2 regions of the Pseudomonas grandcourensis genome follow, and region 1 is predicted to be linked to the other one. Evidence: predicted binding sites of a transcription regulator. Region 1 holds the regulator's gene; the other holds the start of a gene.
What was found. The regulator sigma-54, encoded in region 1, starts transcription at its own class of promoters, with help from an activator protein. The targets are predictions, from matches to a motif close to ANTGGCATNNANNTTGCTNT.
Positions count from the first base shown of each region.

Region 2: the regulator sigma-54 is predicted to act here: its motif matches at 2,003-2,022, upstream of flgB (flagellar basal body rod protein FlgB).

Region 1 covers NZ_CP150919.1:989,365-996,898, reverse strand. The annotation lists gene AABM52_RS04285 (KpsF/GutQ family sugar-phosphate isomerase) at 1-248, shown strand, start outside; gene AABM52_RS04280 (HAD family hydrolase) at 248-772, shown strand; gene lptC (LPS export ABC transporter periplasmic protein LptC) at 780-1,352, shown strand; gene lptA (lipopolysaccharide transport periplasmic protein LptA) at 1,339-1,887, shown strand; gene lptB (LPS export ABC transporter ATP-binding protein) at 1,887-2,612, shown strand; gene AABM52_RS04260 (RNA polymerase factor sigma-54) at 2,858-4,351, shown strand; gene raiA (ribosome-associated translation inhibitor RaiA) at 4,426-4,734, shown strand; gene ptsN (PTS IIA-like nitrogen regulatory protein PtsN) at 4,747-5,211, shown strand; gene rapZ (RNase adapter RapZ) at 5,214-6,071, shown strand; gene AABM52_RS04240 (HPr family phosphocarrier protein) at 6,087-6,359, shown strand; gene AABM52_RS04235 (ZIP family metal transporter) at 6,388-7,281, opposite strand; gene AABM52_RS04230 (superoxide dismutase) at 7,313-7,534, opposite strand, start outside.
Region 2 covers NZ_CP150919.1:5,308,673-5,316,206, reverse strand. The annotation lists gene AABM52_RS23765 (chemotaxis protein CheV) at 1-817, shown strand, start outside; gene cheR (protein-glutamate O-methyltransferase CheR) at 863-1,690, shown strand; gene flgB (flagellar basal body rod protein FlgB) at 2,065-2,472, shown strand; gene flgC (flagellar basal body rod protein FlgC) at 2,476-2,919, shown strand; gene flgD (flagellar hook assembly protein FlgD) at 2,935-3,657, shown strand; gene flgE (flagellar hook protein FlgE) at 3,689-5,029, shown strand; gene AABM52_RS23735 (ribonucleoside-diphosphate reductase subunit alpha) at 5,267-7,534, opposite strand, start outside.

The sequences.
Region 1 (7,534 bases):
AACTGGCCGGGATCTTCACCGACGGTGACTTGCGTCGCACGCTGGACCGCAGCATCGACATCCATAGCGCTACAATCGACCAGGTCATGACTGCACACGGCAAGACTGCCCGCGCCGAGATGCTCGCCGCCGAAGCGCTGAAAATCATGGAAGACCATAAAATCAACGCGCTGGTCGTGGTCGACCGTGAAGACCGCCCGGTCGGCGCCTTGAACATGCACGACTTGCTGCGTGCAGGAGTAATGTAATGAGTGCAGACCTGCTGCAACGCGGCAAACAGATCAAGCTGGCGGTGTTCGATGTCGATGGCGTGCTGACCGACGGGCGCCTGTACTTCCTCGAAGACGGCAGCGAATTCAAGACGTTCAACACCCTCGACGGCCAGGGCATCAAGATGCTGATGGCCGCTGGCGTACAGACCGCCATCATCAGTGGCCGCAAGACCCCGGTGGTCGAGCGACGAGCCAAAAACCTCGGCATCCCGCATCTCTATCAGGGTCGCGAAGATAAACTGGTGGTGCTCGACGAACTGCTGGCCCAACTCAACCTGAGCTATGAACAGGTGGCCTACCTCGGCGATGACCTGCCTGACCTGCCGGTGATTCGTCGCGTCGGCCTGGGCATGGCCGTGGCCAATGCCGCCGGTTTCGTGCGTGAACACGCTCACGGCATCACCCTCGCCCGTGGCGGCGAAGGTGCCGCTCGCGAATTCTGCGAATTGATCCTGCGCGCCCAGGACCGCCTCGATGCGGCCAATGCGGCGTACCTGTGAGCCCATTATGCTGAGCAAAAAGTTTCGCAACATGCTGATGTTCACTTGCATCGCGGCGATATTCGCCGCGGTTGGCTACTGGAACATCAGCCCGGAACGCTTCCTCGACAAGCCGGTAACGCCGGTCGATGAAAGCGCGATCGACTATTACGCCATCAACGCCCACAGCGTGCAGTACCTGCCGGACGGCAAGCTGCAATATGATCTGGTGTCCGACAAGGTCGAGCACCTGAAGGCGACCGAGGTGACATTGCTGACCAACCCCGACCTGAATGTGTTCCGCGGCACTGAATTCCCGTGGCACGTCCAGAGCCTGCGCGGCGAGGTCAACCCAGATGGCACACAGGTCGAACTGATCGATGACGTGCGAATCACGCGCTTCGACGAGAAAAACCGCAAGACCCTGATCACCAGCACCCGCATGACCGTGTTCCCGCAGCAGCAATATGCGCAGACCGAGCAAGACGTTAGAATCGACGGCGCTGGCGGTGTATCGACTGGCAAGGGAATGAAAGCGTATTTGAAAGAAAGCAGGATACACCTGCTATCGAACGTAAGAGGACAGTATGAGGCTCGTTAAAACCCTCCCGATTTTGCTCAGTCTGGGCGCAGCACTGGGAAGCGTGAGCGCCTGGGCTCTGCCGGAAGATCAACAGCAGCCTATCCGCATTCAGGCCGACGATGCCCAACTGGACGACAAGCAAGGTATTGCTACCTATAAGGGTGACGTGATCATCACCCAAGGCTCGATGAAGGTGACAGGCAACACCGTTACCATCACCCGCACCCCGACTGGCGACATTGACGTAGTGACCTCGGTGGGCAACCTTGCGTACTTCGAGCAATTGCAAACGGCCGGCGATACCAAGCCTGTTCAGGGCTGGGGCGTGACGATCCAGTATCACGCCACGCAAAATCGCGTCGTACTGATCGACAAGGCCAAAGTTGTCGACAAGGACAACAACGTCACCCAAGGCGAGAAAATTGTCTACGACACGGACAAGAAACTCGCCAGCGCCGGTCGCGCCACAGGCAGCAAGGTCACCGAGTCGCGCCCGCGTATCGACATGGTGATCCAGCCGAAGAAGAAAACCGACGAGAAAAAGGCCCAGTAATGGCAACTCTGAAAGCTCAGCATCTGGCCAAGAGCTACAAGAGCCGCCAGGTCGTGCGTGACGTCAGCCTGTCCATCGACAGCGGCCAGATCGTCGGCCTGCTTGGCCCGAACGGCGCCGGCAAGACCACCTGCTTCTACATGATCGTCGGCCTGGTGCAGGCCGACCAGGGCCGCGTCCTGATCGATGATCTGGACGTCAGCCACCAGCCGATGCACGGCCGCGCAAAGGCCGGTATCGGCTACCTGCCGCAAGAAGCATCGATCTTCCGCAAACTGTCGGTGGCCGACAACATCATGGCCATCCTCGAGACCCGCAAGGAACTCGACAAGGCCGGCCGTCGCAAGGAGCTGGAAAGCCTGCTGCAGGAGTTCCACATCAGCCACATCCGCGACAACCTGGGCATGAGCCTGTCCGGTGGTGAGCGCCGCCGCGTGGAAATCGCCCGCGCCCTGGCCACCAACCCGAAATTCATCCTCCTCGACGAACCCTTCGCCGGCGTGGACCCGATTTCGGTCGGCGACATCAAGCAGATCATTCACCACCTCAAGGCCAAAGGCATTGGCGTGCTGATCACGGACCACAACGTTCGTGAAACCCTGGATATCTGTGAAACCGCCTATATCGTCAATGACGGCCAACTGATCGCCGAAGGCGACGCAGAGACCATCCTGGCCAACGACCTGGTCAAGGAAGTGTACCTGGGCCATGAGTTCCGCCTGTAAGCGCTGAGCCGTGCCCAGGCAGTTGCCCGGGCACCTGACCGGCCCACTCACCAGCGCCTCGTGCCGACAAGCGTGGTCAGCCCTCAACAAGGGCAGCGCAGCAACACAGCTTTATAGTTTTTATTGTTACAGCGCTCTAGGCAAACCCTTTAGTTTCAGGCATATAATTTGCTTAAGTTTGGCGCCCCGGCGCCCTGTAGTGGATGGCGCATGTGCGCCGGCGAATAAGGTGTTAAGCCCCTGCCATGAAACCATCGCTAGTCTTGAGAATGGGCCAGCAGCTGACGATGACACCGCAGCTGCAACAGGCCATCCGCCTGCTCCAATTGTCGACCCTGGACCTGCAACAGGAAATCCAGGAGGCCCTGGAGTCCAATCCGATGCTCGAACGCCAGGAAGAAGGCGACGACTTCGACAATTCCGACCCCTTGGCCGACAACGCCGAACAAAAGCCCAACACTGACATCCAGGAGCCCTCCTACCAGGAAAGCGCCCCTACGGTTGATAACCTTGAGGAAGGCGACTGGAACGAACGCATTCCCAACGAACTTCCCGTCGATACTGCCTGGGAAGACGTATACCAGACCAGCGCCAGCAGCCTGCCAAGCAACGACGATGACGAGTGGGACTTCACCACCCGCACCTCGGCCGGCGAAAGCCTGCAGAGCCACTTGCTGTGGCAACTGAACCTGGCCCCGATGTCCGACACCGATCGCCTGATCGCCGTGACCCTGATCGACTGCATCAACAATCAGGGCTACCTGGACGAAACCCTCGAGGAAATCCTCGAAGCCTTCGACCCGGAACTGGACATCGAACTGGACGAAATCGAAGCCGTCCTGCACCGCATCCAGCAATTCGAGCCCGCCGGCATCGGCGCCCGCAACCTGGGCGAATGCCTGCTGCTGCAATTGCGCCAGCTGCCTGCCAAGACCCCTTGGCTGGCCGAGGCCAAGCGCCTGGTCACCGATTACATCGACCTGCTTGGCAGCCGCGACTACAGCCAGTTGATGCGTCGCATGAAGCTCAAGGAAGACGAACTGCGCCAGGTCATCGAGCTGGTCCAGAGCCTCAACCCTCGTCCGGGCTCGCAGATCGAGTCCACCGAAGCCGAGTACGTCGTTCCTGACGTCATCGTGCGCAAGGACAACGAGCGCTGGCTGGTGGAGCTCAATCAGGAGTCAGTGCCACGGCTGCGGGTCAACGCCCAGTACGCTGGTTTCGTGCGCCGCGCCGACACCAGCGCCGACAATACCTTCATGCGCAATCAGTTGCAGGAGGCCCGCTGGTTCATCAAGAGCCTGCAAAGCCGCAATGAAACCCTGATGAAGGTTGCCACCCAGATCGTCGAGCATCAGCGCGGCTTTCTGGAGTACGGCGACGAAGCTATGAAGCCGCTGGTCCTGCATGACATCGCCGAAGCGGTGGGCATGCATGAGTCGACGATTTCACGGGTGACCACCCAGAAGTTCATGCACACCCCCCGGGGCATTTATGAACTGAAGTACTTTTTTTCCAGTCACGTAAGCACCTCCGAAGGCGGCGAATGCTCGTCCACGGCGATCCGGGCGATCATCAAAAAACTGGTTGCAGCGGAAAATCAGAAAAAGCCGTTGAGTGACAGCAAGATCGCTGGTTTACTGGAGGCACAAGGCATTCAGGTGGCTCGCCGCACCGTCGCCAAGTACCGCGAATCCCTCGGGATCGCGCCTTCGAGCGAACGCAAGCGGTTGATGTAGGGCCACGCCACAGCGTTCCAGTGGTAGATCATCTGATCTACCGCTTTATGCACTGGCAACGAAGGAGAAGCTGTATGCAAGTCAACATCAGTGGACACCAACTGGAAGTGACCGAACCTCTTCGCACCTACATCGGCGAAAAACTCGAGCGATTGGAGCGACATTTCGACAAGATCACTAATGTGCAGGTCACGATGACCGTCGAAAAACTGAAGCAGAAAATCGAAGCCACGCTACATATTCCCGGGAATGAAGTGGTCGCCAACGCGGAACATACCGATATGTATGCCGCGATCGACGCACTCACCGACAAGCTGGATAAACAACTCAAAAAGCATAAGGAAAAGACCCAGAGCCTCCTTCAGGGCGCAACCGGTCGTTAACACTCCCTACCCATGATCCGACTTGAAAGTATCCTGACCCCCGGCCGTTCCCTGGTGAACGTGCCGGGAGGCAGTAAAAAGAAAGCCCTCGAACAAATTGCCAATCTGATCGCCCGCGAAGTGCCGGCCCTGGAGATGCAAGATGTCTTCGAGGCACTGATTGCCCGTGAAAAACTCGGCTCCACCGGGTTTGGCAATGGCATCGCCATTCCACATTGCCGCCTCAAGGGCTGTGTTTCGCCCATCAGTGCATTGATGCACCTGGACGCCCCTATCGATTTCGACGCCATCGATGGCGCGCCGGTTGACCTGCTGTTCGTGCTGCTGGTCCCGGAAGCCGCCACCGATGCGCACCTTGAGCTGCTGCGACAGATCGCCAGCATGCTCGACCGCAAGGAAGTGCGCGAAAAGCTGCGTAGTGCTGCAAGCAACGAAGCCCTGTATCAGGTTGTCCTGGACGAGCAAAACGGTCAGTAATCATGCGCTTGATCATCGTCAGTGGCCGTTCCGGCTCAGGTAAAAGTACCGCCCTCAACGTTCTTGAGGACAACGGCTACTACTGCATCGACAATCTGCCTGCCGGCCTGCTGCCGGAGCTGGCCGAACGCGCCCTGGTTCATACCGAGATGTTGCAACCGCTGGTCGCCGTTTCCATTGATGCGCGCAACCTGCCCAGCCACCTGTCACGCTTCCCCGACCTGCTCGAAGAAGTCCGTGCGCGCCACATCCAGTGCGACGTGCTGTACCTGGACGCCGACGAAGAAACCCTGCTCAAGCGTTTCTCGGAAACCCGCCGACGTCACCCCCTGAGCAACGCCAACCGCTCGCTGGCCGAAGCCATCAACGTTGAGAGCGTCCTGCTCGGGCCGATTGCCGACCTTGCCGATCTCAAGATCAACACCACCAACCTGAACCTGTACCAACTGCGCGACGCCATCAAACTGCGTCTGTTGAATCAGCCCGAGCCTGGGACTGCGTTCCTGGTGGAGTCTTTTGGCTTCAAGCGCGGCATGCCGGTGGACGCCGACCTGGTGTTCGATGTGCGCTGCCTGCCCAACCCTTACTGGAAACCGGAATTGCGCGAGCAGTCCGGGCTCGACCAACCGGTTGCCGAATACCTGGCGGCACAGCCGGATGTCGAAGAGATGTTCCAGGACATTTCCACATACCTGCTAAAGTGGCTGCCTCGTTTTGCCGCCAGCAACCGCGCCTACGTCACCATTGCCATAGGCTGCACTGGTGGACATCACCGCTCCGTCTACCTGACCGAGCGTCTGGGGCAGACGCTGCAACAATCCCTGAAGAACGTCCAGGTCCGCCACCGCGACCTCAGCTAAAGGATTCACATCGCGATGCCTGCTCTGGAAATCGAAATCATCAATAAACTGGGCCTGCACGCTCGCGCTTCTGCAAAATTCGTTGGGGTCGCGGGTCAGTTCCCGTGCCAGATCCGGGCCGGTCGTACACCAGAGTCCATGGTCGATGGCAAAAGCATCATGGCGATGATGATGCTGGCCGCCGGCAAAGGCACCACGATCCACTTGAGCACCGAAGGCGAGCAGGAACAGGAAGCGCTGGATGCGCTGGTAGCGTTGATCAACAACTTCTTCGACGAAGGCGAGTAATACAAACCAAAAAGCCCCTCGCCACAAATCAAGCGAGGGCTGTATCCATCACCATCATCAAACAAAACCCCATCAGCAGCCCCAGGCTGGCAAGCTTGTCGTGACCATTGCGGCGTGACTCGGGAATGACCTCATGGGTCACCACCAGCAACATCGCCCCCGCCGCCAGCGCCAATCCCAAGGGCAGCAGCAGTTCAGCCAGACTCACCAGCCACGCGCATAGCAGTGCGAACACCGGTTCTACCAAGCCTGATGCGGCACCGATCAGGAACGCCTTGATCCTGGACATCCCTGCCCCGGCCAGTACCAAAGCGATGACCAACCCTTCCGGCACATCCTGCAAGGCAATGCCCATGGCGAGGCTGTCGGCGTCAGGCATACCACCACCGGCCGAAACACCCACCGCCATGCCTTCGGGAATGTTGTGGGCAATGATCGCAAACACGAACAACCAGATCCGCGGAGGAATGACCGGTCGCTCCAACGTGCCGACCAGCATGTCCGGGCTGACGCCAGAGACCTTCCGATCCACCAGGAACAACCCGAACGCGCCGAGCAGAATGCCGAAGCTGATCAGCCCGCTGGACGCCCAGGGTGACAGGCCAAGCCCTTCGGCGGCAGAGATGCCCGGGACGATCAGCGAAAATGCCGTCGCCGCGAGCATCACGCCAGCGCCAAAGCCAAGCAAAGTGTCGCTGAGCACCTGCGGCATCCGCCGAATCACCAACACCGGCACCGCGCCCAGCGCAGTAGCCAAGGCGCAGATCGCACCACCCTGCAGTGCACGTAGCAACTTCGGCTCAAGGTCGAGCCATGCCAGTCCGTGGGCAACCAATAGGCTCATCCCCGCCAGCAGTAACAGCGATCCAAACGCGTAACGAAACATCCGTCCACTTCCGATCGCCAGTGTTTCAGTGCCCATAGCCCAGCCTTGGATTGTTTTTATGGAGGACTTAAACCAGTGCGACCTGATAGCGCGCAGCGACTTGCGGCCAATTGATCACGTTGTAGAACGCGCTGATGTATTCCGGACGGCGGTTCTGATAACGCAGGTAATAGGCGTGCTCCCAGACGTCGAGGCCCAAAATCGGCGTATTCCCGTTCATCAACGGGCTGTCCTGGTTACCGCTACTTTCCACCACCAGAGCCTGTTGCGGGGTCACGCTCAGCCAGGC
Region 2 (7,534 bases), 2.4 Mb from region 1:
GGTTCGGGAGGTGCTGCAATGCCCCAAACTGACGCTGATGCCCAAATCCAGTCCTGTCGTGTGCGGCGTGGCGAACATCCGGGGGGCGACCATTCCGATCCTTGATCTGGCGATGGCGACCGGCTCCGGCGCGTTGAAGGACAAGAACAACCCCTTCGTGATCATCACGGAGTACAACACCAAGACCCAGGGTTTCCTGGTGCGCTCGGTGGAGCGCATCGTCAACATGAACTGGGAGGAGATCCATCCACCGCCCAAGGGCACCGGACGCGATCACTACCTGACGGCGGTGACGCGGGTCGACAATCAGTTGGTCGAAATCATCGACGTCGAGAAGGTGTTGGCGGAAGTGGCGCCGACGCCGGAAGCGATTTCCGTCGGTGTGGTGGATGTCGAAACCCAGCACAAGGCGCTTTCGTTGCGCGTGCTGACGGTCGACGACTCATCGGTGGCGCGCAAGCAGGTCACGCGTTGCCTGCAAACGGTCGGCGTCGAAGTGGTGGCGTTGAACGACGGCCGGCAAGCGCTGGACTACTTGCGCAAGCTGGTCGACGAGGGCAAGAAGCCGGAAGAAGAGTTCCTGATGATGATCTCCGACATCGAGATGCCGGAGATGGACGGGTACACCCTGACGGCGGAAATCCGCAACGACCCGCGCATGCAAAAGCTTCATATCATCCTGCATACTTCGTTGTCGGGGGTATTCAATCAGGCGATGGTCAAGAAGGTCGGTGCCGATGACTTCCTTGCCAAGTTCCGTCCTGATGACCTGGCATCCCGGGTAGTCGACCGGATCAAAGCAGCAGATATCAGCTAGGGGCCCGTGCCCCTGGCAGTCAACACGATTTAAGAGGCGGCATCATTGTCTACGGGTAATTTGGATTTCGAACAGTTCCGGGTATTCCTGGAAAAAGCCTGTGGCATTTTGCTCGGTGAAAACAAGCAGTACCTGGTCTCCAGCCGTCTCAACAAACTGATGGAACAGCAAGGCATCAAGTCTTTGGGGGAACTGGTTCAGCGCATGCAGACCCAGCCGCGCAGCGGGTTGCGCGAGCAGGTGGTCGATGCCATGACCACCAACGAAACCTTGTGGTTTCGTGACACCTACCCGTTTGAAGTCTTGAAGAACAAGGTACTGCCCGAAGCGATCAAGGCCAGTCCCGGCCAGCGCCTGCGCATCTGGTCGGCAGCGTGCTCGTCGGGCCAGGAACCGTATTCGCTGTCGATGTCCATCGACGAGTTCGAGCGGGTGAACCTGGGCCAGTTACGGATGGGGGTGCAGATTGTTGCCACCGACCTGTCCGGCACCATGCTGAACAACTGCAAGACCGGCGAGTACGACAGCCTGGCCATCGGCCGCGGTCTGTCGCCCGAGCGCCTGCAGCGTTATTTCGATCCGAAAGGGCCGGGGCGCTGGGCGATCAAGGCGCCGATCAAGAGCCGTGTGGAATTCCGTTCGTTCAACCTGCTGGACAGCTACGCGAGCCTCGGCAAGTTCGATATCGTGTTTTGCCGCAACGTATTGATCTACTTCTCCGCCGAGGTGAAGAAGGACATCCTGTTGCGCATCCACAGCACGTTGAAGCCGGGTGGTTACCTGTTCCTCGGTGCTTCCGAAGCGCTGAACGGTTTGCCGGATCATTATCAGATGGTTCAGTGCAGCCCGGGGATCATTTACCAGGCGAAGTGATTTTTCTGGTGTTGTCAAAAAACGGGAGTCCTCAGGGGCTCCCGTTTTTTTATGCCTGAATTATCCCTCCTGCACACCACAAATCCCCTGTAGGAGTGAGCCTGCTCGCGATAGCGGTTTCACATTCGACATATCCGGTGACTGATACACCGTCATCGCGAGCAGGCTCACTCCTACAACAGTTGTTCGGTGGTGTTGGTGAGATGGGACCCAAGCGGCAGAAAAGCGGCATCCGGCGGAAAACCGTTGCCGCTTTTCTGGCATTGCCGCGTTGCCATGGCCGGCAAAGCCCCGGTTTTCGGGGCTTTTTGAATTGGCATGGGGCTTGCTAAGTTGATCCTACGAAAAATCAGGTCACCCGAAGGTTTCCCGACATGAGCATCAGCTTCGATAAAGCGCTCGGTATCCACGAACAAGCCCTGGGCTTCCGCGCCCAGCGTGCCGAAGTCCTGGCCAACAACATCGCCAACGCCGATACCCCGAACTACAAGGCTCGGGACCTGGACTTCTCGAAAGTGCTCGCCGAGCAGAACGAGAAAACCAAAAGCGGCACCTTCGCCTTGAACATGACCAACAGCCGTCATATCGAGGCTGAAGGCCTGGGCAATGGCGACGAATCGTTGCTGTATCGCACGCCGATGCAACCGTCGATCGACCAGAACACGGTGGATGCTCAGCTGGAGCAGTCGAACTACGCGGAAAACGCGATCGGCTTCCAGGCCAGCTTCACCCTGCTCAACAGCAAATTCAAAGGGCTGGTGTCAGCCCTGCGCGGAGAGTAAGCCATGTCTCTATCCAGTGTTTTCAACATTGCCGGTAGCGGCATGAGTGCGCAGACCACGCGTTTGAACACCGTCGCTTCGAACATCGCCAACGCCGAGACAGTCTCGTCGAGCATCGACCAGACCTACCGTGCGCGCCACCCGGTATTCGCCACCATGTTCCAGGGCGGGCAGAGCGGCGGCAGCGATTCGCTGTTCCAGAGCCAGGACGCCGCCGGTCAGGGTGTTCAGGTGCTGGGTGTGGTCGAAGACCAGAGCAATCTTGAAGCGCGCTACGAGCCGAACCATCCGGCGGCCGATGCCAAGGGTTACGTCTACTACCCGAACGTCAACGTGGTGGAGGAAATGGCCGACATGATTTCCGCGAGCCGTTCGTTCCAGACCAACGCCGAAATGATGAACACCGCCAAAACCATGATGCAGAAGGTCCTGACCCTCGGTCAGTGATAAGGGGCGACTCAGATGAGTGTTACCGATTCCACCAGTGGTTTGAGCCTCAAGGATATCCTGGCCAATTCTTCGGTCAAGACCACCTCCACGACTGACGGCCTCGCGTCGGCAACCGGCAGCGCCACGGGCAACAAAGCCTTGGGCAAGGATGCATTCCTGCAGTTGCTGGTGACCCAGCTGAAAAACCAGAACCCGCTGGAGCCGCAAGACAACGGTGCTTTCGTGGCCCAGTTGGCGCAGTTCAGCAGCCTGGAAGGCATCACCTCGCTCAACGACACCGTGAGCGGGCTGGCCAGCAACTACAACTCGTCCCAGGCATTACAGGCTTCGTCGCTTGTGGGGCGTTCGGTCATTGCACCCGGTGACAAGGCTGTGGTCGACACGTCGAAGAGCCTCAGCGGTACGGTGGTGGTGCCATCGTCGGTGGCCGCCACCACCCTGAAGATCACTGATGCGAGCGGCAAGACCGTACGCACCATCGACCTGGGCGCTCAGAAAGCAGGCAACGCCAGTTTCATCTGGGACGGCAAGAATGACGCGGGCGAAACGGTAGCTGCAGGCACTTACACCTTCGGCGCTACCAGCACGATCGACGGGAAGTCCGTGGCGCTGATCACCAACCTGCCAGCGACCGTCAACAGCGTGACGATCAGCCAGACTGGCGGTGAGTTGATGCTCAATCTGGCCGGGCTGGGCACTGTCGCTCTGTCCAAAGTACAAACCATTGGCATGTAAGGCCGACTAACCCGGCACAAAGGAGTGGATTATGTCTTTTAATATCGGCCTTAGCGGTCTCTTTGCATCCAACAAACAACTGGACGTGACCGGCAACAACATCGCCAACGTCGCGACCACCGGTTTCAAGTCGTCCCGTGCAGAATTCGAAGATGTGTACTCGGCAACTCGCCTTGGCACCGGCAGCAAGACCGTCGGCAACGGCGTGCGCCTGTCCAACATTTCCCAGCAATTCGGCCAGGGTGACGTGAGCAACACCGGCAACGTGCTCGACATGGGTATCCAGGGCAATGGCTTCTTCGTCCTGAGCAACAACGGTTCGCTGACCTACACCCGTGCCGGTACGTTCAAGACCGACAAGGATGGCTACGTGACGAACAGCGACGGTACGGCCCGTCTGCAGGGTTATGGCGTGGACTCCAATGGCAAGATCCTCAACGGCGTGTTGACCGACCTGCGGATCGACACCTCCAATCTGGCGCCGAAATCCACCAGCACCGTTTCGTCGACGATCAACCTGAACTCTACGGCCGTGGTGATTGATCAGTCAGTCGCCACCAACAAATTCGATCCGACCAAACAGGCAACTTTCACCAAGCAGTTCAGTACCCCGATTTTCGACACTCAGGGTAACCAGCACACCATGGATCAATACATGGTCAAGACCGGGCCGAACACTTGGGATACCTACACCCTGATCGATGGCCGTAACCCGGACGGTTCCTCGCCTACCGGCACGGGTGCAGTTGATCCAATCGCTTCGACCATGACATTTGATACATCCGGCAAACTGCTTTCGGTCAGTACGCCAGTAACGCCGCCGACGACCCCGGCAACATCGACCACCAGCAATGACCTGAAAATCAGCAACTGGACGCCGGGCACCGTCACCAACGGTGTCTGGACAGCCAACGGCGCGGCGGCCGATCCGGCGGGCCTGACCATCGCCATGGGCAGCACCACCCAGTTCAACGCCGACACCGCGCGTTCGATTCCATCGCAGAACGGTTATGCCACTGGCCAGATCACCAACCTGACCATCGACGGCAGCGGCGTACTGCTGGCCAACTTCAGCAACAACCAGACCAAGCCAATCGGCCAGATTTCGTTGGCCAGTTTCACCAACGAACAAGGTCTGCAGCCGGTGGGTGGCACCAGCTGGAAGGAAACCTACAGCTCGGGTATTCCGGGCTACGATGCGCCGGAGACGGGCACCCTGGGTTCGATCGTTTCCAACTCCCTGGAAGAGTCCAACGTCAACCTGACCAACGAACTGGTCGACCTGATCAAGGCGCAGAGCAACTACCAGGCGAACGCCAAGACCATCTCCACCCAGAGCACCATCATGCAGACCATCATTCAGATGACTTGATGCTGGAAAGTGCAGTGCAAGGAGCCCCTCGAAAGAGGGGCTTTTTTTGTCTATGTAAAAGATCGCAGCCTCGTTTCACTCGACAGCTCCTACATTGGAATGCGATTCCTGGTAGGAGCTGTCGAGTGAAACGAGGCTGCGATCTCTTGATTTGAAATGGACAAAAGAAAACCCCCGATCCGCCAGAGGCTGATCGGGGGTTTCGAGTAAGCGCCTTGCGGCGCTCACGGGCTCAGCTTATTGGCAAGCTTCGCAATCCGGCTCGTCGATGGCGCAAGCCTTTGGCACTGGAGCTGGGCCGGCAGGAGCTGCCAGGACCGAGTCGTCACCGTGGTTGCCGCCGCTGGAAACAGCGTTCAGCTTGCCGGTGTTGATGGTCGACTTCTCGGTGCTGGTCGCAGCCAGGGCACGGAGGTAGTAAGTGGTTTTCAGGCCACGGTACCAGGCCATGCGGTAGGTCACGTCCAGCTTCTTGCCCGAAGCGCCGGCGATGTACAGGTTCAGCGACTGAGCCTGGTCGATCCACTTCTGACGACGGCTGGCGGCGTCGACGATCCACTTGGTGTCCACTTCGAAGGCAGTCGCGTAGAGCTCTTTGAGTTCTTGCGGGATGCGCTCGATCTGCTGCACCGAACCGTCGTAGTACTTCAGGTCGTTGATCATGACCGAGTCCCACAGGCCGCGAGCTTTCAGGTCGCGAACCAGGTACGGGTTGATCACGGTGAATTCGCCCGACAGGTTCGATTTCACATACAGGTTCTGGTAGGTCGGTTCGATCGACTGCGATACGCCAGTGATGTTGGCGATGGTCGCGGTCGGTGCGATGGCCATGATGTTCGAGTTACGAATGCCTTTCTGTACACGGGCGCGAACCGGTGCCCAGTCCAGGGATTCGTTCAGGTCGACATCGATGTACTTCTGGCCACGGGCCTCGATCAGGATCTGTTGCGAATCCAGCGGCAGGATGCCTTTGGACCACAGCGAACCCTGGAACGTCTCGTAGGCGCCACGCTCATCGGCCAGGTCGCAGGAAGCCTGGATCGCGTAGTAGCTGACCGCTTCCATCGACTTGTCGGCGAACTCGACGGCAGCGTCGGAACCGTAAGGGATGTGCTGCAGGTACAAAGCGTCCTGGAAGCCCATGATGCCCAGACCGACCGGACGGTGCTTGAAGTTGGAGTTCTTCGCTTGCGGCACCGAGTAGTAGTTGATGTCGATAACGTTATCGAGCATGCGAACGGCGGTGTTCACGGTGCGTTCCAGCTTGGCGGTGTCCAGCTTGCCGTTGACGATGTGGTTCGGCAGGTTGATCGAGCCCAGGTTGCAAACGGCGATCTCGTCCTTGTTGGTGTTCAAGGTGATCTCGGTGCACAGGTTCGAGCTGTGGACCACGCCAACGTGCTGCTGCGGGCTGCGCAGGTTGCACGGGTCTTTGAAGGTCAGCCATGGGTGGCCGGTTTCGAACAGCATGGACAGCATTTTGCGCCACAGGTCTTTGGCCTGGATGGTCTTGAACAGCTTGACCTTGCCCGGGTACTCGGTCAGGGCTTCGTAGTACTCGTAGCGCTCTTCGAAGGCCTTGCCGGTCAGGTCGTGCAGGTCCGGTACTTCGGATGGAGAGAACAGGGTCCACTTGCCGTCATCGAAGACACGCTTCATGAACAGGTCAGGGATCCAGTTGGCGGTGTTCATGTCGTGGGTACGACGACGATCATCACCGGTGTTCTTACGGAGTTCGATGAACTCCTCGATGTCCATGTGCCAGGTTTCCAGGTAGGCACACACAGCGCCTTTGCGCTTGCCACCCTGGTTAACGGCAACGGCGGTGTCGTTCACGACTTTCAGGAACGGAACAACGCCCTGGGATTTGCCGTTGGTGCCCTTGATGTACGAACCCAGCGCACGAACCGGCGTCCAGTCGTTGCCCAGGCCGCCAGCAAATTTGGACAGCATGGCGTTGTCGTGGATCGCGTGGTAGATGCCCGACAGGTCATCCGGCACGGTGGTCAGGTAGCAGCTCGACAGCTGTGGACGCAGGGTACCGGCGTTGAACAGGGTCGGAGTCGACGACATGTAGTCGAAGGACGACAGCAGGTTGTAGAACTCGATCGCACGGTCTTCTTTGTGCTTCTCTTCGATCGCCAGGCCCATGGCCACGCGCATGAAGAAGATCTGCGGCAGTTCGAATCGCACGCCATCCTTGTGGATGAAGTAACGGTCGTACAGGGTTTGCAGGCCCAGGTAAGTGAACTGCTGGTCGCGCTCGTGGTTGATCGCCTTGCCCAGTTTTTCCAGGTCGAAGGAGGCCAGCACAGGGTTCAGCAGTTCGAACTCGATACCTTTGGAGATGTAGGCTGGCAGGGCCTTGGCGTACAGGTCGACCATTTCGTGGTGGGTAGCGCTTTCGGCCACGCCGAGGAAGCCCAGGCCTTCGGCACGCAAGGTGTCCATCAGCAGGCGGGCGGTCACGAACGAGTAGTTCGGCTCGCGCTCAACCAAGGTACG